Regions from separate parts of the Massilia sp. PAMC28688 genome, predicted to be linked through region 2. Evidence: predicted binding sites of a transcription regulator. Region 2 holds the regulator's gene; the other holds the start of a gene.
The links. Region 2 encodes LexA, which represses DNA repair genes until DNA is damaged. Its sites were predicted from a motif close to ACTGTATNNNNATACAGT; they were not measured.
Positions count from the first base shown of each region.

Region 1 (14,726 bases), 1.0 Mb from region 2:
GTTACAAGGATACGAACGATTATTGGGACCGGGCCAGCGCCAGGCATGTGCTGCAGGACATCACCGTTCCCACCCTGGTGCTCAATGCCATGAATGATCCATTCCTGCCGGCCGACTATTTGCCGCGCAAGGCGTCGCCCCAGGTGACGCTGGAGTATCCGGCCCATGGCGGCCATGTCGGCTTCGTGGCGGGGCCCTGGCCCGGCCGACTGGACTGGCTGCCGCGCAAGCTGATCAAATTCCTGGAAGGGAAAGATGGCTGGCGCGCGCCGATCCGCGCTGAACTGTGCGAAGCTCGCGGCCATGGATGATATTGTCAAAAAAGCGATGGCCAAGTGGCCCAACGTTCCCCACTGTTATGGCTGGCTGGCGCTGGACGCGCGCGGCGCCTGGCGCATGCGCGACGAGCAGGCCCAGCACTTCAACCTTCCCGGCGACAAGGTGATCCAGGACGCCTTGCTCGCTTTTATCAACCGCAATTACGCAGTTGACGAGCGGGGCTGCTGGTATTTCCAGAATGGGCCGCAGCGCGTATTTCTCAATCTGGAGAGCACGCCCTTTGTGGCCCGCACCGATCCGGCCCATGGGCTGGTACTGCACACGGGCGCACCGGTGCCGGCGCTGGACGCGGCCTACATGACCGAAGGCGGCGAGCTCATTATCGTGACGGACGGTAAAGTTGCGCAGGTGGATGACCGCGATGTGGCGCAGCTAATGGCGAGCATGGAAATGGATGGCCAAGGCGCGTCGGATGACGCAATCCTGGCGTGGCTCGACGGCCGCGAGGCAAGTCTGGCGCTGCGCTACCAGGGCAAGCTGACGCCGGTGCAACGCATCGCGCGCGCCGAGGTGCCGGAGCACTTTCAATTCACGCGCCTGCCAACGCCGCCGTGAGTTGCGCCGCGCTGCGCCTCATTTCTTGCCGTCTTTTTCTTCCTTGAGCTCTTCGCGCCGCTGCGCTTTCAGTTCGCGCTCGCGGGCGTCAATCAGGGCCATGTCGTAAAACGAAGCATCGCTGGCCTTGCGGGCAATGGCCAGCTGGTCGAGCGCGGCGACCTTACCGCCCAGCAGGGCGTAATACTCGGCCAGTGAAATGTGCTGCAAGCTTATCTTGCCTTGCGCCGCGTAAGCCTTGGCCAGTAATTCGTGCAGCTTGACTTCCTCGCGGTACTGCAAGGTCTGGTCGCGCAGGAACTTGACGGCCTCGGCCGCACGCCCATTATTGATCAAGCCTTCGCCATACTGGTGGGCAATGCCGCGCGACAGCGGATAGCGCCGGTGCGCCTGTTCGGCATCCTTGAGACCTTGCTGGCGAATCGCTTCCGGCTGGCTTGGCGCGAGCTTGATTTCCAGCTGCAGGTAAGTGAACAAGGGTGCCCCATCGGAGGCGGATGAACCGATGGCAAACGCCCCTTCTGTACCGCGCTGGGTCGCCCGTGCACGGTCAAGCCAGGTCTGGGCGCTGGCCAGCTGGCCGCGCTTGAGGGCCAGGTAGCTCAGGCCATATTGGGCGCTGACCTGCTGCTGGCGGTTGAGCAGTTTTTGCTGCGCTTCAAAAGCGGCCTGGGTCTCGGCCAGCCCCTGGGTACTGCCATCCTGCAGTACGCGGGCGCGCGCCCGGACCAGGTGGAAGTCGAGCGTGTCCACGCGCTGGCGGTACGGCACTTCGCGAATGCGCGCCTGGATATCGGAGATGCGCTCGCTGGTGAGGGGGTGGCTGCGCAGGTAGGAAGGCATGAGGTCCGAGTAGGAGCGCGTGGCGGCCTGCATCCTGCCGAAAAACGCCACCATGCCCGAGGTATCGTAACCACCCTGGGACATGATTTGAAAGCCCACGCGGTCGGCCTCGCGCTCTGCCTCGCGGCTGAAATTGAGCTGGCGCTGGATCGCCAGGCCCTGGCCGCCCATGACCACGCCCATGGCCGCGTCACCGCTGGCGCGCGCGGCCAGGGCGCCAAGCAGCAAGGCCGCCAGCGGGATGAGCGCATCCTGCTTTTGCTGGCCGATCATGCGGGCAATATGGCGCTGGGTGACGTGGCCGATTTCATGGCCCATGACGGAGGCCAGTTCCGATTCGGTCTGCGCCGCCAGCAGCAGCCCCGAGTGCACGCCAATAAAGCCTCCCGGCAAGGCAAAAGCGTTCAGCTGCACATCGCGCACGGCAAAGAAATAAAAGTCGGCGTTGGTCTCGCCCCGTGCCCCGGGCTGGGCGGCCACCAGGGCGCTGCCAAAATTGTTGAGGTATTCGGCAATCGGCGCGTCATCGAGAAAATCGCGGTCGCGCCGGATGTCGCGCATGATTTCCTCGCCGATGCGCCGCTCCATCACGGGCGACAGGTCGCCGCGGGCAGTGTCGCCCAGCATCGGCAAGCTCTGGTCCAGGCCCGTCTGGGCGCCCGCCTGCAGCGCCGTGCTGGAGATGGCGGCCGCGACAGCTGCAGCGAGCGCCAGCTGCGGCAAGCGTGTGAGTCGCATGGCAGGAGGAATTTTCATTTTCACGATGCTATGATAACCGCAAGTGGCGCATGTACGCTGCCTTCGACCGATCGGAAACACTTTGTTACCACGACCATGAACGACCCAAAAAACGCTTCTCCCCTCACCCACTTCGATGCTGCCGGACAAGCCCACATGGTGGATGTCGGCGGCAAGGCCGACACCCACCGGATTGCCGTTGCGGCCGGTACCATTGTCATGAAACCTGACACGCTGGCGCTTATCCTTGAAGGAACGGCGCGCAAGGGCGATGTGCTCGGCATTGCCCGCATTGCCGCCATCATGGGCGCCAAGCGCACCAGCGACCTGGTGCCGCTGTGCCATCCGCTGCCGATCACGCGGGTGGCGGTGGAATTCGAGATTGATCAGCTGCAGTCATGTATCCATTGCCGCGCCCAGGTAGACACGGTGGGCAAGACGGGGGTGGAGATGGAGGCGCTCACAGCGGTGCAGGTGGCCTTGCTGACCATTTACGACATGTGCAAGGCGGCCGACCGCGGCATGGTCATGACCAATGTGCGGGTGCTGGAAAAGCATGGTGGCAAATCAGGGGATTGGACCGCCTCGGTCTAGCACTAAAGGCCCCCTTCTTCCACAAAACGCTGTATACAATGGCCGCGTGCACGACTAAGAAAATCACATCGCGCTGGATAGCGGCCCAACTCTGCGCCAGTTGCAGCGCACATGACACCAGCCTAGAAACGCCCGTCAAACCAGAAACGTGGAAAGATTGAAAAACCCGGACCCTTAACAGGGTAGTCCGTGTGACTTCCGGGAAGATCGCCAGCATCAACGGAAACCCCAAGCACCACCATGATGACCGCTATCCCAATCGCGCCTCGCAGCGCAAATTGGGGGACTACAGTCCATGTTGACGGCCGGGTTCTCGACCATACCCATCCGCTGGCGCATGCCAGGTACGTGACAATAAGCAACTGACTTATCGGCATAATGAAGGAACCTGACACCAGCGCGTCAACCACAATGGCAGTCCCGGTTGCAATCAGTCCAGTCGCGACCAGTCCGTCGGACACATCTGTTGTCGCCAGCGCCTTCGCTTGGCAAAACAGGCGCCGTCCGGCCGCACCGATTGTCGCGATAAGACAGATTACCGCTGGAATGCCCCATTCTGCCGCGTACTGCATAACCCAACTATGCGGGTGGCTGCCGAGTCTGAGATCCATCCCGCCATGCGCGAAGTGCATGGGCCCGACGCCGAGCATTGGGTGAGCAGCGATCATCTGCAAACAGCGACGCCATAGATAGGTGCGAGAGCTAGTCGGGTCGTGCACTGTCCGGTCGACCAATGCGCTTGAATGGCCAAAAGGCTCAAGACCGAAAACGGGAGGTAACTGATAAAAAATCAAATAATCCAGAACGAACCCTGTGATGGCCGTCAGCGCCATCATACCAACGAAAAGTTTCGCTGTCCCCTTCATCAGCACTAGGGCAACCAAAACCCCTGCCCCCAGGCCTAACATGGTCCCGCGTCCACCCACAGTGAAAAGTAACATCCACCAAAACCCCGCGAGAATGAATACGGCGTACCGTACTTTTTGGGTCTTGGCGCGACAACACAGCAGCACCAGGAGGGGAACGGTCACTGTTTGTGCGTGATTGAAAAACCGAAAATTTTCGAAGTTTTGGATGATATCACCGACACCAGGGGTAATTCCCATCTGAACGAATATCGACAAGCCCACGAAAGCCTGGAGAAGATAAGCTGCGCATCCAATCGCGCAGATTGTCAGAACCCAATTCAACTTCTTTGAGTAAGAGTCCGCCATTTCCCTTCCCGCCGCTAACCCTGTCAAAACGAGCAGCAGCGTGTATCCAACCTCCAGGAAGCCATAGGACGGCGCATAAGCGCGGCTTGAGGAGATCACACCAAGTAAGAAAAACAGCAGAAGTGCGATGCCACCGGCCGGATTGCTGGGCCAAATGAGCCGCGAGCGTCTGATGAAAATATACGCCGAAGCGAAAGCCAATAAGGCCAGGTGCGTGATCCGCTGGGCATTGTGGCTATGGGGAGCGAAATGATTTAGCATGGCCATACTGGCGATTAGTAGCACCAGCACTGGCCATTCCCGGACCCCCGAAAGAACTATCCCGTGACGCCACGATGCATTTTTTGTTGCAGCGTTCATCGCTCACCCAGCCCAATCATTTGCCAAGCCAAAAACGGAAATACCCCATTTCTGGGGTATTTTTTTACAGAATCGCTACCGTCAAAACGGCGACGAGATTCGTATTAGGACGCTACGTTACGGCATTCAGCAGGAACGAAACGGAACATCGTGTCAGCGGTGGCGCCGCAAGTCCAGGTCACATTGCCGTCTGCGTTCACAGTTGGGCGGAATTTCAGAACGACGTTTTCAGTCTTGGCGGTACCGGTCACGGTGATTACACCGCCTGCGCATGCCATGCTCGCCATATTAGTGGTCGCGACGGTCGTATCCTTCACCCCGCGGCAAGCGCCTGTATTAGCAGTCGTTCCCAGGTTAGTTGGATCGTCGCCCAGATTTTCAGCAATAGTTTGCTTTTGTGCCGAGGCATTCGTGATCAGTTCCGACACGCGGCCACGTACCGTGTAATCCTTGTACGCTGGCAGTGCGACAGCAGCCAAGATGCCAACGATGGCGACCACGATCATCAATTCGATCAGGGTGAAGCCGGCTTGTGCTTTTTTAACAATTTTCATCGATTTCATGGTAAATCTCCTTGGGGTTTTACTTCAACAAAGACTAGGTGTCTGTACCAGGGATATAGCAATCGGTGTGCCAGCTCAGACGAGCATCGATTTGCGGCTATTCGTTAATCTTCGATTATGGAAATGGTCAAAATTCGGCGCGTGACCTGACAATTTTTGTCGCGGAGCGTGAACAGCGCAACGTCTGACGGAAATTGTCACTTATTTTGCCAAAAAAACCATGCGCGTACCCGCGAGATCGAGCACGTCACCCTGTACCAGCCGACGCGGCTCGTGTTCCAGCTCCGCGCCGTTGACCGTTGGCCCCTGCTCGCCATCAATCTTGGCTGCTGTATAGGTACCACTTGCATAAGTAATGGCCACCACCGCCACGCCCGGCTTGCCGACCGTGGTCAAGGGTTTATTCAATGGCAGCGTCTTGCCCTTGTGCGCGCCGTTCATCACTTCCACCTTCCCGGTCGGTGCGGCCTTGGGTGGCGTGGCCAGGTATTGCAGTTCAAAAATGGCGATCGTGATCCGGTCGCCGCTTGCCAGCTGGCGCCGCGTGACCTTTTCGCCCTGGATAAAGGTGCCGTTGGTACTGCCCAAGTCTTCCAGGATCGCATCGTCCAGCATGACCGTGATGGTGGCATGGGCGCTGCTCACGGCGCGGTGGTCGATGACGATATCGTTATGCGGCTTGCGCCCGATGGTCATCCTCTCCTTGACGAGTTCCACTTCCTTGATGAGCTTGCCATCAGACGTAATGATGATTTTTGCCACTTCGCGTTCTCCGGATTTTGTGCGCAATTCCAATGCAAACGGGGAGCATTATGCTCCCCGTTATTATCTACTGCCTAGCAAGTCGTTACAAATTACAACATGGCCTGCAGCAGACGGGCCATTTCCGACGGGTTCTTGGTGGCCTTGATGCCGCACTCTTCCATGATGTCCAGCTTGGCCTGGGCCGTGTCGGCACCGCCCGAGATGAGCGCGCCGGCGTGGCCCATGCGCTTGCCCGGTGGCGCGGTCACGCCTGCAATGAAGCAGACCACCGGCTTTTTCATGTTGTCCTTGATCCAGTAAGCCGCGTTGGCTTCGTCCGGGCCGCCGATCTCGCCAATCATGATGACAGCGTCGGTATCAGGGTCATCATTGAACATCTTCATGACGTCGATATGCTTGAGGCCGTTGATCGGGTCGCCGCCGATACCGACAGCCGAGGACTGGCCCAGGCCCAGCGCGGTCAGCTGGCCCACCGCTTCGTACGTCAGCGTGCCCGAGCGCGACACCACGCCGATGCGGCCCTTGCGGTGAATATGGCCCGGCATGATGCCAATCTTGATTTCGTCCGGCGTGATCAGGCCCGGGCAGTTAGGGCCCAGCAGCAGGGTCTTCGAGCCGGCCTTGGCCATGCGGTCCTTGAGCGCCATCATGTCGCGCACGGGAATGCCTTCGGTGATGCAGATGGCCAGGTCCAGCTCGGCTTCCACGGCTTCCCAGATGGCAGCAGCGGCGCCGGCCGGCGGCACGTAGATGACCGACACGTTGGCGCCGGTTTCCTTCTTGGCGTCCGCCACGTTGGCAAAAATAGGAATGCCTTCGAAATCTTCGCCGGCTTTCTTGGGGTTCACGCCTGCGACAAAGGCATTCTTGCCATTGGCATAGTCGCGGCACATGCGGGTGTGGAACTGGCCGGTCTTGCCGGTAATTCCCTGGGTGATGACTTTTGTATCTTTATTGATCAGGATCGACATATTTGTTCCTTCGAATTAGGCTTTACCAGCAGCAGCGGCAACCACGGCCTTGGCTGCGTCTTCCATCGTATCGGCGGCGATGATCGGCAGGCCGGAGTCGGCCAGCATCTTCTTGCCGATGTCTTCGTTGGTGCCCTTCATGCGCACAACCAGCGGCACTTGCAGGGAAACAGCCTTCGATGCGGTGATCACGCCTTCGGCGATCACGTCGCAGCGCATGATGCCGCCGAAGATGTTGACCAGGATGGCTTTCAGGCCCGGGTTCTTCAGCATGATCTTGAACGCTTCCGTGACTTTCTCAGCCGTGGCACCGCCGCCCACGTCCAGGAAGTTGGCCGGCTCGCCGCCGAACAGCTTGATGGTGTCCATGGTGGCCATGGCCAGGCCGGCGCCGTTGACGAGGCAGCCGATATTGCCGTCGAGCGAAATGTAAGCCAGGTCGAACTTCGATGCTTCGATTTCGGCCGGATCTTCTTCGTCCAGGTCACGGTAGGCAACGATGTTGGGCTGGCGGTACAGGGCGTTGGAGTCAAAGTTGAACTTGGCGTCCAGGGCGACGATCTTGCCGCTGCCGGTCACGATCAGCGGGTTGATTTCAGCGAGCGACGCGTCGGTTTCCCAATATGCCTTGTACAGGCCATGGAACTGTACGCGCGCATCGGCAAACGACTCGGGAGGAATGCCGATCTTGCCGGCGATGTCGTCGATCTCGGCATCGGTCAGGCCCACTGAGGGATCGATCGCGATGTGGTGGATCTTTTCAGGATTGCTGTGCGCGACTTCTTCGATATCCATGCCGCCTTCGCTGGAAGCCATCAGCACCACACGCTGGCTGATGCGATCGGTGACCAGCGACACATACAGTTCCTTCTTGATGTCGGCGCCTTCTTCGATCAGGAGGCGACGCACCTTCTGGCCTTCGGGGCCGGTCTGGATGGTCTTGAGCTGCATGCCCATGATCTGCTCGGCGTATTCCTTGACCTGTTCCATCGACTTGGCCACCTTCACGCCGCCGCCCTTGCCGCGGCCGCCAGCATGGATCTGCGCCTTGACTACCCAGACCGGGCCGCCCAGCTCTTCGGCAGCCTTGACGGCTTCTTCCACGGACATGCACGGGATGCCGCGCGGTACCGTCACTCCGAACTGCCGGAGGATTTCTTTGCCTTGATACTCATGGATTTTCATGCTGGCTTCCCTTCTTCTGATACTGATAATGTGGAAATACGGTTAAGTGCGGGTTCAAAACAACTAAAACGGGACTGCGAGGACTGCAAACTGCTGCTGCGCTACGTGAGGCCTAGGACACCGGCTTGGCAACCCAGCGCGGGTAATACCTGGCCACTGCCGGGCCATCGGCGCGCAGGGCATGACAACGTTCAATTTGAAACGGGCGGTCGGGCAGCAGGTCGTCGCCATCGCCGTCGCGCGTCTTGATGACGTCATTGGCAAAGGCCTGAATGGCAGCCGTCGGGAGGATTTGCGCCAGTTCGCTCAGGTGCGTACAGCCTAGCACGCCCGACAGTCGTTCCTTGATGCCCGCACGGAAACCCTTCATGAGCGACAAGCCAATCAATTGCTTGTAGGCCGGGCCGACCGTGTCGCAATAGCCGGGATAGGGCACGGCGTCGGACGACACCTCGGCGTCCACTACAACGAGCTCAAGGTTGATGGTCAGGCGCAGGGACAGGTCGTGCAGGCGGGTGCCGCCCGGGCGCAGGCCGGAAGCGAGCGTGACATCCTTGACCTTGACGTCAGTGATGCGCGCGTCAAGATCCCACAGCCCATCGTCGCGCAGGTAGGCAGCGACTTCGATGGCGCGGGTATGGCGGAGCGCGCGGGGAACGGGAGAAGACAGGGGCATAAAGACCAATGCCGAAATGCGGCGTAAATAGTATGCAGCCAGTGTGCTTACGCACGTTGCCGCAGCTTCTACGGCAACAACCGCTCATGCGGCGCTGCTAAAACCATGAAATTTTAGCACAGCGCTGCTCGGCAGGGTTATTTGAGTGGAGATTGTCAGACTGATATGATATTCGCGGGCAATGATAGCCCGGGCACGGCTGGCAAACAAAAAGACGGAAAAGCGAAGGCTCGGCGCCCCATGTACATAGCCGTTGAGGAGTAAGGCGCCCGGCTGCTGCCAGGCGACGTTACGGGCCATGCCAGGGACGTCAAGTCCTCGCTTTTCCGCCTTGGACAAAAACAGTGTGCGTGCGAACCGCTTGTGCGGCAATGCACAGTTGTACGGATGCCGCGCCGGCCGGACTTCTGAGCCCGGCACTGCGCCCCCGGACGAGCAACCTGCCCGCTACCAGTCATCCTCGCCAGGGTCCCCCTTCATGGCAGTGCGCACCGCCTTTTGGGAAAACCCGCGCTGCATCAGGAAGCGCATCTGCTTGTTGCGCTCGGCAGGATCGGTCGCCACCGTGCCGAACTTGCGCTGCCACACCTCGCAGGCGCGCGCCGTTTCGCTCTCGTTCAAGCCTTGCTTGAGTTCCTGCAGGGCTTCGCCCGCCACCCCGTGGCTTTGCAGCTCGGCCACGATGCGGCTGTTGCCAAAGCGCGCGGCCCGGCGGTGGATGAGCGACTCGGAAAACCGCTCCTGCGACAGCCAGTTATTCTTTTCCAGAAAATCGAGCAGGGCATCGACATCGTCGCCCTCCTCTGCATGGCGCGCCAGCTTGCGCCCCAGCTCCAGCCGGCTGTGCTCGCGCATCGACAGAAAACGCAAGGCACGGGCCTTGAGGCTTAACCGGGGCGCTGGCACGGCCACACCAGCCGATTACTCGGCAACAGCCTTGAGCTTGGCGACCTTGGCCGGCTGCTCTTCCCCGGCTGCAGGCGGCAGTTCACGCACACCCAGCGCCACGCGGACCTTGTTCTCGATTTCGCGCGCCAGTGCCGGCCGCTCCTTGAGATAGATGCGCGCATTGTCCTTGCCCTGGCCGATACGTTCGCCGTTATAGCTGTACCAGGAACCGGACTTCTCCACGATCTTGTTGTCGGCGCCCAGATCGAGGATTTCGCCTTCGCGCGACGTGCCTTCGCCATACAGGATGTCGAAGTGCGCTTCCTTGAATGGCGGCGCGATCTTGTTCTTGACGACCTTGACCTTGGTTTCATTGCCGATGACTTCGTCGCCGGACTTGATGGAACCGGTACGGCGGATGTCCAGGCGTACGGAGGCATAGAACTTGAGCGCATTGCCACCGGTGGTAGTTTCCGGGCTGCCAAACATGACGCCGATCTTCATGCGGATCTGGTTAATGAAGATCACCAGCGTGTTGGTGCGGTTGATGGAGCCGGTCAGCTTGCGCAGTGCCTGGGACATGAGGCGTGCCTGCAGGCCTGGCAGGGAGTCGCCCATGTCGCCCTCGATCTCGGCGCGCGGTGTCAGTGCCGCCACGGAGTCGACCACGATCATGTCCACGCTGCCCGAGCGCACCAGCGCATCGCAGATTTCCAGCGCCTGCTCGCCCGTGTCCGGCTGCGAAATGAGCAGCTCCGACAGGTTGATGCCCAGCTTTTGGGCGTAGGTAACGTCCAGCGCGTGCTCGGCGTCGATAAAGGCGCAGGTGCCGCCCAGCTTTTGCATTTGCGCGATGGTCTGCAGCGTCAGCGTGGTTTTACCGGACGACTCGGGACCGTAAATTTCGACCACGCGGCCGCGCGGCAGCCCGCCCACGCCCAGCGCGATGTCCAGGCCCAGCGAACCGGTGGACACGGTCTGCACTTCCTCGACCGGGGTGGACGCATCCATGCGCATGACCGAACCCTTGCCGAACTGCTTTTCGATTTGCGCCAGGGCGGCGGCCAGCGCCTTGCCCTTTTCCGCAGCATTCATTACGTTTTTCTTGTCGTCCATTATTTTCTTTCAGAAAAAGGGCGGTTTTCACATCACAGTCAGTACTGTACAAGCGTACAGTAGTCTTGGCAAGCAGTGTTTGCGGGAGTTTTCAAAAATTTTCCCGGGGCCGGGATAAATGAAACACAATAGGCGCACATATTTCCGGGTGCCATTCATGCGTATTTTACTAGCCGAAGATGATAGCGTACTTGCCGATGGCTTGACGCGCTCACTGCGCCAGTCCGGTTATGCGATCGACTGCGTCCACAATGGCGAAGACGCCGACACTGCCCTGTCGACCCAGGAGTTCGACCTGCTGATCCTGGACCTGGGCCTGCCCCGCCTGTCCGGCCTGGAAGTGCTGCGCCGCCTGCGCACGCGCGCCTCCCTGCTGCCGGTGCTGATCCTGACGGCGGCCGACTCGATCGAGCAGCGTGTCAATGGCCTGGACCTGGGCGCCGACGACTACATGGCCAAGCCCTTTGCCCTGTCGGAACTGGAAGCGCGGGTGCGCGCCCTGACCCGGCGCGGCGCCGGCGGCGGTCCCACCGTGGTGCGCAACGGCCCGCTGGCCTACGACCAGGTGGGCCGCAGCGCCTACATCAACGAGCAGATGCTGGACCTGTCGGCGCGTGAACTGGGCCTGCTCGAAATCCTGCTGGCGCGCACCGGGCGCCTGGTGTCGAAGGAGCAGCTGGTGGACCATCTGTGCGAATGGGGCGAGGAAGTGTCGAACAATGCCATCGAAGTCTATGTCCACCGCCTGCGCAAGAAAATCGAGGTGGGCGGCGTGCGCATTGCCACCGTGCGCGGTCTGGGCTACTGCCTCGAAAAATTCGCGGCGGCGGGCGAATCCTAAGTGGAGAACGGTTTCGCCGGCAGCCAGGCCGACGCCGCGCCCGTGGCGCTGTACGTCCCGCCCAATCCGGAGCCGGACGAAAACATGCAGCACTCGCTGTTTGGCGAGATCCTCGACTGGATGCTGGCCCCGCTGCTGCTGCTGTGGCCCATGAGTATCGCCATCACCTACCTGGTGGCCAAATCGATCGCCAACCAGCCCTTCGACCACGCACTGGAAGACAGCGTGACGGTGCTGGCGCAGCAGGTCAAGGAAGTCGATGGCCGCGTGATCTCGCGCCTGCCCGGCAGTGCGCGCGACATCCTGCGCGCCGATGATGTGGACAGCGTCTACTTCCAGATCACCGGCCCGCAGGCCGAGCACGTGGACGGCGACCGCGACATGCCGCAACCGCTGTCCCCCGACCGCTACCGCACCGGGCGCGTCCACTTTCGCAACGACAGCATGAACGGCACGCCGGTGCGCATCGCCTTTTCATATGTGAACCTGCGCCCGAAATCGGCCCCGGGCGACGAGCCGCCCGCCGCCCTGGTGCAGGTGGCCGAAACGCTGGACAAGCGCGCGCAGCTGGCCAACGAAATCATCAAGGGCGTGATCCTGCCCCAGTTCATCATCCTGCCCATCGTGCTGGCCCTGGTCTGGTTTGCGCTGGCGCGCGGCCTGTCGCCGCTGGCCCAGCTGCAGGAGCGTATCCGTGCGCGCCGCCCCGACGACCTCTCGCCGATCGACGCGCGCCAGGTGCCGGAAGAGATTTCGCCGCTGGTCGGCTCCCTCAACGACATGCTGGGTCGCCTGTCGCAGACCATCGAAATGCAGAAGCGCTTCATCGCCGACGCAGCGCACCAGATGAAGACCCCGCTGGCAGGCATGCGCATGCAGTCCGAGCTGGCCCTGCGCCAGAAGCATCCCGACGAAATCCACCGCTCGCTCGAGCAGCTGGCCACCAGTTCGGAGTCGGCCACGCGCCTGGTCAACCAGCTGCTGGCGCTGGCCAGGGCCGAGCACCATCCGCATGCCGGTACTGCCCTTGCCGCGCTGGACTTGAACGCGGTGGCGCGCGACACGGTGCGCGAATGGGTGCAGGCATCGATGGCGGCCAGGATCGACATGGGCTTCGAGGGCGCCGCCGCCCCGGTTCCCATCGAAGGCAATGCCGTCATGCTGCGCGAGCTGCTGTCGAACCTGATCGACAACGCCCTGCGCTACACGCCCGCGCGCGGCAGCGTAACGGTGCGCGTGCGCCAGGATGAAGAGTACGCCGTGCTGGAAGTGGAAGATACCGGGCCCGGCATCGCACCGGGTGAACGCGGCCACGTGTTTGAACGGTTTTACCGGGTACTGGGGAGCACGGCGCAAGGCAGCGGTCTTGGCCTGGCCATCGTGCGCGAGATCGCCCAGCAGCATGACGCCGAAGTCGACATCTTCCACAATCCACACAGCAGCAGCGCCAGGTGGCCCGGGTCGCAATTCCGCATCACCTTCCCCCATCATAAGGAGCCAGCATGACATCCACGCCGCTCGCGGCCTTGCTGCGTCAACGTGCGCTGCACTGGCGCCGCGCGCGCCGCGTAACGGCAATGCTGTGCGGGCTATGGTTCCTGACCACCGTCGTCACCGTCTTCTTTGCGCGTGAGCTGGCCACGCTTACCGTGCTTGGATGGCCGCTGTCGTTCTACATGGCCGCCCAGGGCTGCTCGCTGATCTACCTTGCCGTGATCGGCATCTACGCGCTGGCCATGCGGCGCGCCGACCGCCGCTTTGTGCGCGCCATGCGGGGCGCCGCATGAAAAGCAAGGACTCCTACTTCCGGCGCCTGTCGCGCTACTATTTGTATTACACGGCGTGCTTTGCCGGCTTTTTGGTGTCGCTGGCGAGCCTGGAAAACGAAGGCATGCCGCGTGTGTGGATCGGCTACCTGTTCATGGTCGCCACCATTGGCCTGTACGCGGCCATCGGCGTCATCAGCCGCACCTCCAACGTCTCGGAATACTATGTGGCCGGACGCCGCGTCCCGGCCCTGTTCAACGGCATGGCCACGGCCGCCGACTGGATCTCGGCGGCCAGTTTCATCAGCCTGGCCGGTGGCCTGTACCTGTACGGCTTCGACGGCCTGGCCTACATCATGGGCTGGACCGGTGGCTACTGCCTGGTGGCGCTGCTGATCGCGCCCTACCTGCGGCGCTTCGCCCAGTACACCATTCCCGACTTTCTGGCCGTGCGCTTTGGCGGCGGCCGGCAAGGCAGCGGCGCGCCGGTGCGCATGATCGCGGTGGGGGCCACGATCATCGTGTCCTTCACCTACGTGGTGGCGCAGATTTACGCAGTAGGCCTGATTGCCTCGCGCTTTACGGGAGTCGATTTCTCGGTCGGGATTTTCCTGGGGCTGGCCAGCATCCTGGTGTGCTCCTTCCTGGGCGGCATGCGCGCCATTACCTGGACCCAGGTGGCGCAGTACATCATCATCCTGGTCGCCTTCCTGATTCCCACCATGTGGCTGTCGATGAAACATACCGACAACCCGGTGCCACAAATGGCCTATGGCGCGGTGCTGCCCAAGCTGGCCGAGCGGGAACGCGAACTGCAGTCGGACCCGCGCGAAATGCAGGTGCGCTCGATGTTCCGCATGCGTGCCGAGCAATTCGATGAACGTGTGCGCACGCTGCCGGCGTCGTGGGAAGCGGGCCTGCAGGAGGCGCAGCGCATGCTCGATGCAGCGCGCCTGCGCAACGTGTCGATGCAGGACGTGCGCGCAGCCGAACGCGCCCTCATCGCCTACCCCAAGACGGCCGAGGAGGCGGGCCGCATCTGGAGCGCTGCGCGCGACGCCAACCTGGCGCGCTCGCGCGTGCCCCAGCCCCACGCGCAGCCCTACCCGGCGGACACGCCGGAAGGCTCAGACATTCGCCGCAATAATTTCCTGGCGCTGGTGCTGTGCCTCATGCTCGGTACCGCCGCCCTGCCCCACATCCTCATGCGCTCGTATACCACCCCGAGCGTGCGCGATACCCGCGTATCGGTATTCTGGACCCTGTTCTTCATCCTGCTGGTGTACCTGACCATTCCCGCGCTCGCGGTGCT
Region 1 covers NZ_CP080378.1:2,491,764-2,506,489, reverse strand. Annotated here, with positions in the region: gene KY495_RS11305 (YheT family hydrolase) at 1-311, shown strand, start outside; gene KY495_RS11300 (DUF2946 family protein) at 304-894, shown strand; gene KY495_RS11295 (M48 family metalloprotease) at 913-2,493, opposite strand; gene moaC (cyclic pyranopterin monophosphate synthase MoaC) at 2,572-3,069, shown strand; gene KY495_RS11285 (O-antigen ligase) at 3,192-4,643, opposite strand; gene KY495_RS11280 (pilin) at 4,748-5,206, opposite strand; gene KY495_RS11275 (FHA domain-containing protein) at 5,408-5,968, opposite strand; gene sucD (succinate--CoA ligase subunit alpha) at 6,061-6,942, opposite strand; gene sucC (ADP-forming succinate--CoA ligase subunit beta) at 6,958-8,127, opposite strand; gene KY495_RS11260 (DUF2889 domain-containing protein) at 8,240-8,803, opposite strand; gene recX (recombination regulator RecX) at 9,251-9,709, opposite strand; gene recA (recombinase RecA) at 9,725-10,807, opposite strand; gene KY495_RS11245 (response regulator transcription factor) at 10,965-11,648, shown strand; gene KY495_RS11240 (sensor histidine kinase) at 11,649-13,154, shown strand; gene KY495_RS11235 (DUF4212 domain-containing protein) at 13,151-13,435, shown strand; gene KY495_RS11230 (sodium:solute symporter family protein) at 13,432-14,726, shown strand, end outside.
Region 1: the regulator LexA is predicted to act here: its motif matches at 10,851-10,868, upstream of recA (recombinase RecA).

Region 2 (14,726 bases):
GGCATGAGCGAGAAGACCAGTTACGGCTTTACGACCACCATCTTGCACAGCGACCGCCAGAAGCCGATCGAGCACGGGTCGCTGCACAAGCCGCTGCATACCTCCGTCACCTATGGCTACGAGGATGCGCGCCAGCTGGCGTCCGTGTTCCAGGGCCGGGAGCCGGGCTTTCGTTACGGGCGCCAGGGCAATCCCACCATCTCGGCGCTGGAGGAGAAAGTCACGCGCATGGAAGGCGGGGTGGCGAGCATCTGCTTTGCCACCGGCATGGGGGCCATTGGTGCCGTATTCCAGGCCTTGCTCAAGGCGGGTGACCACGTGGTGTCGTCGTCCTTCCTGTTTGGGAATACCAACAGCCTGTGGCAGACGGTGGCCGGGCAGGGGGTGGGGGTGGCCTTTGTCGACGCCACCGACGTGGCCAACGTGGAGGCGGCGCTCACCAGTGCCACCCGCATCGTGTTCGTGGAAACCATCGCCAACCCGCGCACGCAGGTAGCCGACCTGGCGCGCATTGGCCAGCTGTGCCGGGAACGCGGCATCCTGTACGTGGTCGACAACACCATGACCACGCCCTACCTGTTCCAGCCAAGATCGGTGGGCGCGGGACTGGTGGTCAACGCCCTGACCAAGGCCATCGGCGGCCATGGCAATGCGCTCGGGGGCAGCCTGACCGATACCGGCGTGTTCGACTGGAGTACCTACCCCAACATCGCCCCGAACTACAAGAAAAATGCCCCCGCCATGTGGGGCATGGTGCAGCTGCGCGCCAAGGCCCTGCGCGACTTTGGCGCGTCGCTGGGCCCGGAAGCGGCCCATCACATCGCGGTGGGGGCCGAAACACTGGCCCTGCGCATGGAGCGCGCCTCGGCCAATGCACTGGCCATTGCCGCCATGCTGGAGGCGGACGAGCGGGTGGCGGCCGTCCATTATCCGGGCCTGCCATCGCACGCCCAGCATGGCGTGGCGCGCGAACTGTTCCGCGCCTTTGGCTCGCTGTTCAGCTTTGAACTGAAAGAGGGCATTGACTGTTTCGATTACCTCAACCGGCTTCAGATCGGCATTTCGGCCAGTAACCTGGGCGACACGCGCACGCTCGTCATTCCGGTGGCGCACACCATCTTTTTCGAGATGGGTGCCGAGCGCCGGGCCAGCATGGGCATTGCCGAATCGCTGATCCGGGTATCGGTCGGCATTGAAGACGCGGCGGACCTGCTGGCCGATTTCGAGGGAGCGCTGCCATAAAGAGGGCGTGGCCGTGGGTTGCGCTGATGCTGGCGGTGCTGCTGGCCTCCTGCGCCGCACCACGCTCGGCAAAGCGGCCGATGGCGCCCAGGGAGCCTGCGATCGCCTTGCTCGGTGACGCGGTCCTCTATGAAGGCACCCTGCGTCCCGATAGCCTGGACCGTATCCGGGCCGTGGTGGGGCGGGCCAAGGTCACAAAGCTGATGATTCGCTCAGGGGGCGGGGAAGTGACAGGCGCCATCCGGGTGGCGCGCTGGGTGCGCGACGCAGGCCTCGATGTGGAAGTCGATGGCGTGTGTTTCTCTTCGTGTGCCAATTATATTTTCCCCGCCGGGCGCAATAAGCACATTGTCGGCGAGGGAATCGTGGGCTGGCACGGGACCATTGAACACTTGATGTACAAGCACGATCAGGGTATTGACCTGGTCGACGCAGAGAGCTTGCCATTCTTTTTCGGGAGACCTTGGCACAGGAGCGCGCGTTTTATGCCGATACGGGCATCAACGGCTTTGCCGGCTGGTTTGGCAAGGTGGCGCCCTATCATGTCGACAATCTGTATTTCATGTCGAAAGAAGACATGGCGTATTTTGGCATGCGCAATCTGCACGTGCGGCCCGATTACCTGGCTACTGACCTGAGCAAGTATCTCAAGCACGATCGGCGCACGATCCGTTTGCTGTCCGTCGACAGGGCCGTGACCAATTCGTCCGACCCACGCTGGCAAGGGAAGGCGCCGGCGCCGTGACCACATGGCATGCGCCGCCGCCACCAGATTGCCGATTCACGCTATGATTTCCCATCACTGTCCGATATCCTGAGGGTTCACTTCATGAAGAAATACCTGCTGTGCCTGAGCCTGCTGATGTGCACTGTCGCGCACGCCGATGATCTGGCCGACGCCAAGGCCTTGTTTGCCAAGAAATCCTATCCCGAAGCGCTCAAGCTCTATACCAAGGCCGCCAATGCCGGCAGCGCCGAAGCGCAGTTGCATCTGGGCGAAATGCACTTGTATGGCGAAGCCGGTGCCATCGACCTGGCCAAGGCCGAGGCCTGGTTCAAGAAGGCCGCAGCCAAGGGCAACAAGACGGCCGTCGCCGCCCTGGAGATGATGAAACAGCGCGAGGTGCGCAAGGACGACATCGCTTACTGGATGTCCAAATACGATGGCGCCGAGCTCAAGTCCGGAAAGTTCCGCTGCCCGGCGCCGCGCATTCCTGCCATGTCCAAGCAGAACGATGAAATCAGCGCCGTGGCCGAAAAAGTGCAGGGCTGGCAGGCGTGCTACAACGGCTTTGTGGAAAACATCAATGCCTCGTCTCCGCTCACCAAGCTGATTCCCAAAGATGTGGCAGACCTGATGACCAAGGACGAAATGGACGCGGCAGGCAAGCACCTGGAAGGCGTGCAGGCACGGATCGTGGAAGAAGCCCGGGTCGGGTCCAAGATGCTGCTGGCCGATTACGCCGCCTGGCGCGATGCGACCGATGCCTATGTCCGCGAGCACAACAAGATGGTGGAAGGCGCCCGCAAGTAAAGCGCCTCCGGGTGCCGGTTTCAGCCGGGCGCCGTCTTGCTGTCATACTCGGCCAGCACCCGTTCAATCGCATCCATGTCGACCGGCTTGGTCAGGTGGCGGTCGAATCCGGCCTGTTCCGACAGGCTGCGGTCACTGTCGGTGCCCCAGCCCGTCAGTGCCACCAGCATCATGTCTGCCAGTTCCGGCATGGCGCGCATGGCCCGCGCCGTGTCGTAGCCATTCATGCCCGGCATGCCGATGTCGAGGAATACGAGCGCCGGCTTGAAATCGGCCGCCACTGCGATCGCCTCGCGGCCGCCATGCGCCATGCGCGTGCTGTCGCCGCCCAGTTCCAGCAGCATGCACAAGGTCTGGGCGGCGTCCACATTGTCGTCCACCACCAGTACCCTGCGCGGACCGGCACCGGCAGCGTCGCCGTGGGTGCGCACCGCCTCGCCGCCCTGGCCGGCACCGGCGCCGGCCAGCGGCAGGCGCACGGTGAACGTGCTGCCCTGGCCGGCCCCGGCACTGGCCACGCTGGCGCTGCCGCCGTGCATGTCCACCAGGCGCCGCACCAGTGACAGTCCGATCCCCAGCCCGCCCTGTGACTGGCCCAGGCTTGCCCCCACCTGGCTGAACATGTCAAAGACACTGTCGAGCGCTTCGGGCGCAATGCCGATGCCGGTGTCGGCAACCTCGATGACGGCGCAGTCACCCGCAGCTGCCATGGACAAGGCAATCCGGCCGCCCGCGGGTGTGTATTTGGCGGCATTGTTGAGCAGGTTGGCCACGACCTGGGCGATGCGCATGTGGTCCACCTCCGCATACAGGGCGCTGGCGGGCAGGTTGACGGCCACCTGATGGTGGCCGGCCTCGATGGCGGGCATGCTCGTTTCCATCGCGCTCGACAGCACCGTGCGCAGGTCGGTGCGGGCTTTTTTGAGATCGAGCTTGCCGCCACTGATGCGCGCGATATCGAGCAGGTCGTCGATCAGGTGCACCATGTGGCCGACCTGGCGCTCCATCATCTCGCGCACCCGGGCCAGGGTGGCCGGATTGTCGCCCGCCATGCGCAGCACGCCCAGGCCGCTGCGGATAGGCGCCAGGGGATTGCGCAGTTCGTGCGCCAGGGTGGCCAGGAAGACGGTCTTGCGCCGGTCCGCTTCCTCCAGGTCTGCCGCCAGGCGGCGCTGGCGTTCGTCGGACTGCCTGCGCGCCGTGACATCGCTAAACAGCAGTGCGACCCTGGTACTGCCTGGCCCGCCAATGCGGGTGGCATACACATCGAACCAGCGCTGCATGGCCTTGGCCTCGCTTTCAAAGCGCACCGCTTCCCCGGTCAGCGCCACCTGCCCGTAGGTATGGATCCAGAACGGGTCGAGGTCGGGGACCAGTTCGCGGACGGTCCTGCCGGTCGCGTTGCGCAGCCCGGTATGCTTTTCGAACATGCTGTTCATCTGCACAAACCGGTAGTCCGCGGGCTGGCCGGCATCGTCAAGCAGGATATCGATAATGCCGAAACCCTGGTCCATGGCTTCGAACACGGTGCGGTAGCGCTCTTCGCTGGCGCGCAATTCCTGCTCGGCCAGTTTGCTTTGGGTGGTGTCGAGCACGATCGCGACCATTCCCTGCACCTCGCCGCGCGAATCGCGCAGGGCGTTGACGCTGCTGGTGGCCGGCAGCAAGGAGCCGTCCCGGCGCAGGTAATGCTTGTCAATCACAAAGCCGATGCCGTCTGATAACAGCTGCTGCATGGCCCTGGCTGTGGCCGCTACCGCGTCAGGCGCCGTGACGCTGACGATGTTCATGCCGATCACTTCCGACAGTGGATAGCCGAGCATTTGCGCAAAGCGGGCGTTGGCAAAGGTGATGCAGCCGGTGGTGTCGAGCTGCACGACGCCGGTGGCGGCCTGGCTGACGATCTTTTCAAAGCGCTCGCGGCTGTCGTACAGGGCAATTTCTGCTTCCTTGCGTGCCGTGATATCCCGTACCGTGCCTGCCAGCTCGGCCGGCGCATCATCGCGCTTTGCCATGGCGCGGCCAAAGAACTCCACCCAGCGCAGCACGCCGTCCGGCCGCCTGATGCGGCCCTGGAAGAAGAAGCGCGCACCGACCACGCCGGCCTGGCTGATTGCCTGGCGAAACCCGGCGGCATCGTCAGGGTGGAGGAAGTCGCTCAGCAGGCGCGCCGCGCTCACCGGGCCGTCGCCCGGCGCCACCCCGAAGATTGCGTAGGGACGGGCATTCTCCCACGTCACGGCGTCGGTCTCGGGCGTCCAGCTCCACAAGCCAAGCTCGGTGGCTTCCGTGGCCAGCAGGAGGCGCTCATGACTGGCGTGCTGGGCTGCCTCCGCAATCTTGCGGTGCGTCTGGTCCACGCCATGGGCGAGCAGGCCGGTCACCCGGCCATCGGCGTCGCGCAGCGCCGCCAGCACCAGGTCCATGAAGCGCTTTTCGAGCGGCATGTCGGGCTTGCGCTGTAGCATCACGGGCATGTCGAACCCGAAAAACGGTTCACCGCTCTGGTACACAGAATCGAGCATTTCAAAGTAACCCTGTCCGGCCACTTCCGGCAAGGCTTCGCGGAAGGGCCGGCCTTCCAGGTTGCGGTTGCCCACTAGCTGGAGGTAGCGTTCATTGATCAATTCAACGATGTGCTCGGGACCGCGCATCACGCAGATGAAGGCAGGGGTCTGGCGCAGGATGTCATTCATTCTTTGATTGGCCGCCTGCACTTGCTTGAACAGTCGTTCGCGTTCCCGGCTCGCTTCGATCTCGGCCGTCACGTCGACGTGCACGCCAATCCATTCAGTTACCTCGCCGTCATCGCCCACTACCGGCACGCCCTTGACATCCATGTCGCGGTAGTGGCCATCGGCACGGCGCAGCCGGTGGCGGGTCTGGAAAACAGTACCCGTCGTCCATGCCCGCTCCCAGTCGCGCAGGGTGCCGGCGCGGTCGTTGGGATGGACCGCTTCCAGCCAGCCTTCGTGCAAGTACTGCGCCGCCGTCTGACCGGTAAAGGCGGCCCAGCTGGGCTGCTCGGTGACCAGGCCACCGGCAGCGGCGCGGTTCCAGACAATGGCGCTGGTGGCAGTGACGAGCGAGCGAAAGCGCGCTTCGCTGGCATGCAGTTCGCGTTCGGCCTGATGGGTGGCCGTCATGTCGCGCGACACGGCCAGCAAATGGTGCGTATGGCCATCGGGCGCCGTCACCTGCGTCACCACCACGTCCCACCATCGGGGGGCGCCCCTGGCAGTGGGGCAGAATGCCTGGAAGTGCCCGGTGCCGCCGGCGGCCGCCAGCGCTAGTGCCGATGCAATTTTCTGATGGCTCTCCGGCGGCCACAGCGACTTCCACTCAGCCCCCAGCAAGCGGGAGACATCGTCAATCTCCATGGCGCACAGGCCGTTCTGGTTCATGGACACGACACGGCCGTCGCAGCTGAGCAGCTTTACGCAGTCGGGACTGCTTTCAAACAGTTGCCAGCCGAGGCTCTGGGCGTGGAGGGCAGGCGGCTCGTGATCGCTCGGCATGGGTGGTGGAATCGCCAGGATAGAGCCGCATGACGCTATCGATCAGCATGGGGATTGATGACATGCCGATAATACATTGCCTGTGCCGGGAAGGGCGCGCCGCAGCGCGCCGGCAGACAAAAAAGGCCGGCATGCGCCGGCCCGTTGGCTGTCAGTGCCAGCTGCGCATCAGGCCGACGGCCAGGCCTTCGAGGGCGAAGTCATCCAGCTCGGGATCGACCTTGATGACCTTGAAGTCGGGATTTTCCGGCAGCAGCTCAATGAGGCCATTGGTTTTCTTGTAGCGCTTGACGGTGACATCCTCGCCAATCCGGGCCACCACGATCTGACCGTTCTTGGCACTGTCGACTTTTTTGACCGCCAGCAGGTCGCCATCCATGATGCCGGCGTCGCGCATGGACCAGCCGCGTACCTTGAGCAGGAAGTCCGGCTTGGCCGAAAACATGGCCGGGTCCACGCTGTAGGTCGCTTCCACATGTTCCTGCGCCAGGATGGGCGAACCGGCGGCCACGCGGCCCACCAGCGGCAGCGCCATCATGAGGGTAGGGGGCACCAGGGGAATGGCTTCCACGCTGGCGCCGACCAGGCGGATGCCGCGCGAGGTGCCGGGCGAAATCTCGATGGCACCCTTGCGGGCCAGCGCCTGCAGGTGTTCTTCAGCCGCATTGGCAGATTTGAAGCCGAGCTCGTTGGCGATTTCCGCGCGGGTGGGAGGAAAACCGGTGTTGTCGATCGCATCCTTGATCAGGTTGAGGATCTGTTCCTGGCGTGGCGTGAGCTTGATCATGGGCTGGGGTGGCTGTTTGTATGAACAGACTGTATTTTTGTACAGTATTTCGCCCAGCGCAAGTGTTAAATGCGAATTTGCCTGAATTTTTTGCAGATTCGGCGGTCCAAAGGGCGATGGAGGCAGAAATGAACCTGAACGATAGGCCAGAAGTCCATGACAAGGCCGATTACGAAGCCGATTTCACCTTGTGGCTGGAGGCCCAGCTACTGCTGCTGCGTGAGCGTCAGTTTGACAAACTTGACCTGGACAACTTATTCGAGGAAGTCGGAGGGATCTTGCGCAGCGAACGTCGTGAGGTGCGAAGCCGACTGGACCTGATTGTTGTGCATCTCCTGAAGTGCCAGTATCAACCACAACGCAAGAGCAAAAGTTGGCTTGCAACGCTGCGGACGCAACGCACCCGGCTGGGAAGGGTGCTGCAAGACAGCCCCAGTCTGCGCCGGCACATTCTCGACTTCGCTCACGAGAACTATCGTGGCTCAGTTGAGCAGGCTGCCGAACAGACCGGACTGGCCAGAGCGATATTCCCGGCAGCGCTTCCTTACAGCGAGGAGCAACTGCTTGACGCTGATTTCGTGCCCTGACCGACCCATAACCTGGAAGCAACACAGGCATTGCCAGCGGTGCGCGAATCGGGTTATAATCGCCGGCTTTCCCTTCCCACACTCGTCTTGACGCCGAGGTGGGCATTTGTTTAAACGTCCCTAAGGAGTGTTGCATGCGTCATTATGAAATCGTTTTTATCGTCCACCCGGACCAAAGCGAGCAAGTCCCGGCGATGATCGAGCGTTACAAGGCCAGCGTGACCACGCGCGGCGGTAATGTTCATCGCGTTGAAGACTGGGGCCGTCGTCAGATGGCTTACTCGATCCAGAAGCTGCCAAAGGCACACTACATCTGCATGAATATCGAATGCGACAACGAGACCCTGGTGGAACTCGAAACCGCGTTCAAATTCAATGATGCCGTGCTGCGTCACCTCACCGTTAAGATGAAGAAGGCTGAAACCACGCCATCGCCGATGATGAAGTCGGTACAACGTGAAGACGCAGCCAAGAGCCACCGCGCTGAAGCCCCGGCTCCAGCAGCAGCGCCAGCAGCCGCGGCCTAATTGTTGTACAGAATCCTGAACCTGATGTGATCTTTTGAATCAACTTCAGTTCGTAGCCCAGATTTGCGAGCGCGATGTCTTGCGCTACACCCCGGCCGGCGTGCCGATCGTGTCCGCCACCCTGATGCACAGTTCGCAGCAGGTCGAAGCAGGGGTGCCCAGGTTGGTCGAGTTTGAAATTGCTGCCTTTGCGGCAGGTGAAATTTCAGGACGATTCAGCCAGGCCGAACTGGGTGCCGTACATCAGTTCACAGGATTTCTGGCCAAGAAGAACCGCAGTAGCAAAAGCCTGGTGTTTCACATCATTGATTTTAGTGCCGCCGCTTAAGCGGAGCACATTTTAGATACAGGAGCCTCAAATGGCATTCGGTAAAAAGTTCGACAAAAACAAGCTCAAGCTGAAAGAAAAGCGCAAACAACAGAACCCACTGTTCAAGCGTAAGAAATTCTGCCGCTTCACCGCCGCCAACGTAGAACAGGTCGACTACAAAGACGTCGATACGCTGAAAGACTTCGTCCAGGAAAACGGCAAGATCATGCCAGCACGCCTGACCGGCACCAAGGCGCACTACCAGCGCCAGGTGGACACCGCCATCAAGCGCGCCCGCTACCTCGCGCTGCTGCCTTACACCGATCTGCACCACGCTTAATTGCTGGCAGACCTACTGGAGAAATCTATGCAAATCATTCTGTTGGAAAAAGTCATCAACGTCGGCAACCTGGGCGACGTGGTCAAGGTCAAGGACGGTTACGCACGTAACTTCCTGATCCCGCAAAAAATGGCTCGCCGCGCGACCGCCTCGGCTGTTGCCGAGTTCGAAGTCAAGCGCGCCGAACTGGAAAAAGCAGCAGCTGCCAAGCTGTCGGCTTCCCAGGCCGAAGGCGAGAAGCTGGGCGGCATGACCATCAGCATCGCGCAAAAAGCCGGTGTGGATGGCCGTCTGTTCGGTTCCGTGACCAACTTCGACATCGCTGAAGCCCTGTCCAAGCAAGGCTTCGCTGTTGAAAAAGCCCAGGTCCGCATGCCTAACGGCCCGCTCAAGACCACCGGCGAGCACGCTGTATCGGTTGCCCTGCACACCGATGTCGTGGTGGACATCACCATTGCCGTGACGGGCGAAGCTGCGTAAGTAAGCTGCCTAAGCAAGCTGTCTGTTGCAATGCACAAAAAGCCGGGTTCGCCCGGCTTTTTTGCGCTTATCTTCCCGTAAATCTGCGCGAAAACTCACCCTTTTATTACAGCCTCTTGACACGAAGCAGGTATAATTCGCGCCATGAATGCCCCATCCGATCCGCAAGTCGACGCCCTCCGTATCCCGCCCCATTCGATTGAAGCAGAACAGTCTGTGATCGGTGGTTTGCTGCGTGATAACGCCGCGTTCGACCGTATTGCGGACATGATGCACGCCGACGATTTTTACCGCTACGACCACCGCATCATTTTCGAGCAGGTCGTCAAGCTCATCAACGCCTCGCGCCCGGCCGACGTGATTACCGTGTTCGAGGCGCTCACCAACATCGGCAAGGCCGACGACGTGGGCGGGTTGCAGTACCTCAATGCGATGGCGCAGAATACGCCGTCGGCGGCCAATATTCGCCGCTACGCCGAGATCGTGCGTGACCGCGGCGTGCTGAGAAAGCTCATCACCGTGGCCGACGAGATTTCCGGCCAGGCCTTCAACCCCCAGGGCAAGGAAGTCAAGCAGATGCTGGACGAAGCCGAGTCCAAGATCTTTGCCATCGCGGAGCAGGGCGCGCGCGGCTCGCAGGGCTGGGTGGCGGTGCAGCCGCTGCTCACGCAGGTCGTGGAACGCATCGATGAGCTGTACAGCCGCGACAACCAGAGCGAGATCACCGGTGTGCCGACCGGCTTCATTGACCTGGACCGCATGACGTCCGGCCTGCAGCCGGGCGACCTGGTGATTGTCGCGGGCCGTCCTTCGATGGGCAAGACGGCGTTCTCGGTCAATATTGGCGAAAACGTCGCCATCGAGGCCGGCTTGCCGGTGGCCGTGTTTTCGATGGAGATGGGCGGCGCCCAGCTGGCCATGCGTATGCTCGGTTCCGTCGGACAGCTCGACCAGCACCGCCTGCGTACGGGCCGCCTGAACGATGAAGACTGGCCGCGCCTGACCCACGCCATCCAGAAGATGAATGAAGCGCAGCTCTACATCGACGAGACGCCGGCGCTCAACCCCATCGAACTGCGGGCCCGCTCGCGCCGCCTGTCGCGCCAGTGCGGCAAGCTTGGCCTGATCATCGTCGACTACCTGCAGCTCATGACCGGCAGCCAGCCGGGCGACAACCGCGCCTCGGAGATTTCCGAGATTTCGCGTAGCCTCAAGGGCCTGGCCAAGGAATTGCATTGCCCCGTGATCGCCCTGTCGCAGCTGAACCGCTCGCTCGAGCAGCGCCCCAACAAGCGTCCCGTGATGTCCGACCTGCGCGAATCGGGCGCGATCGAGCAGGATGCGGACGTCATCATCTTCCTGTACCGCGACGAGGTGTACAACCCCGATTCGCCCGACAAGGGCACGGCGGAGATCATCATTGGCAAACAGCGTAACGGCCCGATCGGCGCGGTGCGCCTGACCTGGATTGGCCAGTACACGAAGTTTGGCAACTACAGCGGCAATCTGGCCCTGTACCAGGGCGACTAAACCACCAGTATCAGTTCATCACGCCGCCGGCACGAGCGGCGAAATCTCAGCAGTATCAATTCGCTTTTAACGGAGAAAGCCATGTTTGGACGTTTGATGCCCACCGAGGGTAAGTTCTTTGAGCTGTTTAACGCACACGCCGATCTGTGCGTGAAAGGAGCGCAGGAAATGGTCGCGCTGATGACCAATTTCGACGACCTCGAAATGCGCACCCACGCCATTGAAGGCATCGAGAAGGAAGCCGACAAGATCACCTATGCGTGCGTCGACATGCTGCACAAGACCTTCATCACCCCGATCGACCGCGACGACATCCATAAGCTCATCACGCGCATGGACGACATCCTGGACTTGATGGAAGACGCGGCCCAGACCGTGTCGCTGTACGACCTCAAGGCCGTCACGCCGGAAGCAAAGCGCCTGGCCGAACTGTCGCTGGCGTGCTGCGAAAAGGTGCAGGCCGCCGTCGCGCTGCTGCACAACATGGACAACTCGCAAAAGATCGTCGCCATCTGCGAAGAAATCGACCGCCTGGAGTCGGACGCCGACCACGTCATGCGCGCTGCCATGTCCAAGCTGTTCCGCGACGAGCCGGACGTGCGCAACCTCATCAAGCTCAAGGCCATCTACGAAATCCTGGAGACGGTGACTGACCGCTGCGAAGATGTGGCGAACATCATCGAAGGCATCATCGTCGAGAACGCGTAAGAAGACAGCGAATGGAAACTATCACCATCAGTATTTATGTGCTGGGAATGCTGATTCTCCTGGCGCTGCTGTTCGACTTCATGAACGGTTTTCACGACGCGGCCAATGCGATTGCGACGGTGGTCTCCACCGGCGTGCTCAAGCCGCAGTCGGCGGTGGCCATGGCCGCCTTTTTCAACTTTATCGCCATTTTCGTGGTGGGCCTGAAGGTGGCCTCGGCAATCGGCAAGGGGACCATTGATCCGGCCGTCATTGACCATTACGTCGTCTTTGGCGCGCTGGTCGGCGCCATTGCGTGGAACCTGATTACCTGGTACTACGGCATTCCGTCGTCCTCTTCGCACGCCCTGATCGGCGGCCTGGTGGGCGCCGCAGTGGCCAAGGCGGGGACCGGCGCCCTGATCGCCGGTGGCCTGTTCAAGACCGTCATCTTCATCGTGGTGGCGCCGCTGCTCGGCTTTGTCCTCGGCTCGGTGATCATGCTTCTTGTGTCCTGGCTGTTCGTCAAATCCACGCCACGCAAGGTCGATACCTGGTTCCGGCGCATGCAGCTGGCATCGGCTGCCGCCTACAGCCTCGGTCACGGCGGCAACGATGCGCAAAAGACGCTCGGTATCATCTGGATGCTGCTGATCGCCTCCGGTCACCTGTCCAAGGATGCGGCCGCGCCGCCGCAATGGGCCATCATTGCCTGCTACGCCATGATCAGCTTTGGAACGCTGTTCGGCGGCTGGCGCATCGTCAAGACCATGGGCCAGAAGATCACCAAGCTCAAGCCGGTAGGTGGCTTCTGCGCCGAAACCGGGGGCGCAATCACGCTGATGATGTCGAGCTTCTTGGGCATTCCAGTGTCGACCACCCATACCATTACGGGCGCCATCGTCGGCGTGGGTTCGGCGCAAAAGATGTCGGCGGTGCGCTGGGGCGTGGCCGGCAACATCGTGTGGGCCTGGATCTTTACCATTCCGGCGTCGGCCTTCATGGCGGCAGTGGCATGGTGGATCGGCAAGCAAATCATGTAAAGGCTGTCGGCCTTGACCCAGAAAGCCGTCCGCTTATCCCGGGCGGCTTTTTTTTGGCCGCTATTTTGCGCACACCTGGCGCACTGTGCGCAGGTCGATCAGGCCTTGCAGCGCCTTTTCGATGCCGTCCATTTTCAGTGTCAGCATGCCCTCTTCCAGGGCGGCGCATAGCAGTTCCGTCACCGGCGCGTGCGACAGCACCAGCTGCTTGACCGGGTCGCTGCCGATCATCAGTTCGTGCAGTCCGATGCGGCCGTTGTAACCCAGGTTGCAGGACGCGCACCCCACGGCGCGGTACAGCGTGTAGCGTCCCTCGGCGTCGGCGTGGCGCTCGCGCCAGCTGCGCAGTACCTCCTGGCGCGCCTGTTCCGCGCCAGCCCTGAAGCGCGCCGTGGGTGTCAGTTCGGCGCAGTATTCCCGCACCAGCAGGTCCATTTCGGCGCCATCAGGGTGATAGGGCTGGCGGCACAGCTGGCACAGACGCCGCGCCAGGCGCTGCGCCAGGATGCCGAGCATGGCGTCGGCAAAGTTGAACGGGTCCATCCCCATGTCGAGCAGACGCACGATCGATTCCGGCGCGCTGTTGGTGTGCAGCGTGGCCAGCACCAGGTGGCCCGTGAGCGAGGCTTCAATGCCGATGCCGACCGTTTCCCTGTCGCGCATTTCGCCGACCATGATAATGTCCGGATCGGCGCGCAGGAAGGCGCGCATGACAGTTGCAAAATCAAGGCCCGCCTTGCGGTTGACCTGCACCTGGCGCAGGCCCTTCTGGGTGATTTCGACCGGGTCCTCGGCAGTCCAGATCTTGGTGTCCGGGGTGTTGAGGTACTGCAGGATGGCGTGCAGCGTCGTGGTCTTGCCGGAGCCGGTTGGGCCACACACGAAGAACAGGCCGTAGGGTTTTTCGATGGCGCGGCGCAGGCGCTCCAGATTGGCGGGCAGAATGCACAGTTGGTCGAGCGGCAGCGCGTCGCCGGCGGCCAGGATCCGCATGACCACGTCTTCCACCCCGCCGGCCGAGGGAATGGTGGCCACGCGCAGTTCGATGTCAAGTGGCCCGTATTTGCTGAATTTGATCTTGCCATCCTGCGGCTTGCGCTTTTCGGCGGTATCAAGGTCGCACATGATCTTGACCCGCGCCACCAGGGCATTGCGGTAGCCCGCAGGGATGTCGATGTAGGGAATCAGGGCGCCGTCCTTGCGAAAGCGGATGCTGGTGCGGCCCGCGCCCGGAAGCGGCTCGATATGAATGTCGGACACGCCCTGGCGGTAGGCATCCATGATCACCTTGTTGACCAGCTTGACCAGTTCCGTCTCCACGGCATCGGCCTCCACCGCTTCCACAGGATCGTCGTCGCTCATCCCGGACAGCAGTTCGCGCAGTGAGCTGCCGTCAATGCGCGCGGCAGTGCCAAAGTACTGGTCCAGCGTGAGCTTGAATTCCGCGCGCGTGGTGACGCAATAGCGCACGGTCGACTTGGGGAAGACATGGTGGACGATACGGCTGGCAGCGGTGCGTTCCGGGTCCAGCGAGAGCACCAGCATGCCATGCTTGTCTTCGTCGAGCGGCAGCCATTGGTTGTCTTCCACGTACTGTGGCTTCAGGTGCCGCAGCAAGGCCACCGGCTTGATGCGGCCGGGCCGGAATGGCTCGTACGGGACCTGGTAATGGCGTGCCAGCGCGCCGCCGATCTGGTCGGGCTTGAGGCTGTAGTCGCGCACCAGCACGTCCTCGATGTGAATGAGCTGCGCGTGGGAGGTTCGCGCGGCCTGCTGCAGCTCAGTTGCCTCAAGCAGCCCGTCTGCCACCAGGCCGTCGTACTTCATCGAAGACACCATCGCTAGCCCGCCGTCAGGTTCCATGTCATGGCTGCCATGATGTGGCAGGGCTGACAAGAAGCCTTGAGCTTAATCACCAGTGCGCGGGTCCGGCTCTCCGTCGTCGTCGACCACTTGCAGGCCTGGCAGACCGTGGGCGTCGAGCAGGTCGAACACGATCTGCGGATGCTGGCGCATGCAGCGCCGAATCGCAGCCGGCACCGACTCGCGGGTGCGGCGGCACAGCCCTGGCAGTTCAACAAGCTCGATGCCCAGACCGAGCACCGTGCGCACGCCGCGGACGCTGGGCGTGATGCGCAGTT
Region 2 covers NZ_CP080378.1:3,516,136-3,530,861, forward strand. Annotated here, with positions in the region: gene KY495_RS15710 (cystathionine gamma-synthase family protein) at 4-1,242, shown strand; gene KY495_RS15715 (hypothetical protein) at 1,706-1,987, shown strand; gene KY495_RS15720 (tetratricopeptide repeat protein) at 2,072-2,776, shown strand; gene KY495_RS15725 (PAS domain-containing protein) at 2,797-6,294, opposite strand; gene lexA (transcriptional repressor LexA) at 6,446-7,081, opposite strand; gene KY495_RS15735 (DUF29 domain-containing protein) at 7,210-7,668, shown strand; gene rpsF (30S ribosomal protein S6) at 7,803-8,195, shown strand; gene priB (primosomal replication protein N) at 8,230-8,523, shown strand; gene rpsR (30S ribosomal protein S18) at 8,555-8,845, shown strand; gene rplI (50S ribosomal protein L9) at 8,873-9,325, shown strand; gene KY495_RS15760 (replicative DNA helicase) at 9,470-10,855, shown strand; gene KY495_RS15765 (DUF47 domain-containing protein) at 10,937-11,563, shown strand; gene KY495_RS15770 (inorganic phosphate transporter) at 11,575-12,585, shown strand; gene KY495_RS15775 (GspE/PulE family protein) at 12,646-14,412, opposite strand; gene KY495_RS15780 (hypothetical protein) at 14,494-14,726, opposite strand, start outside.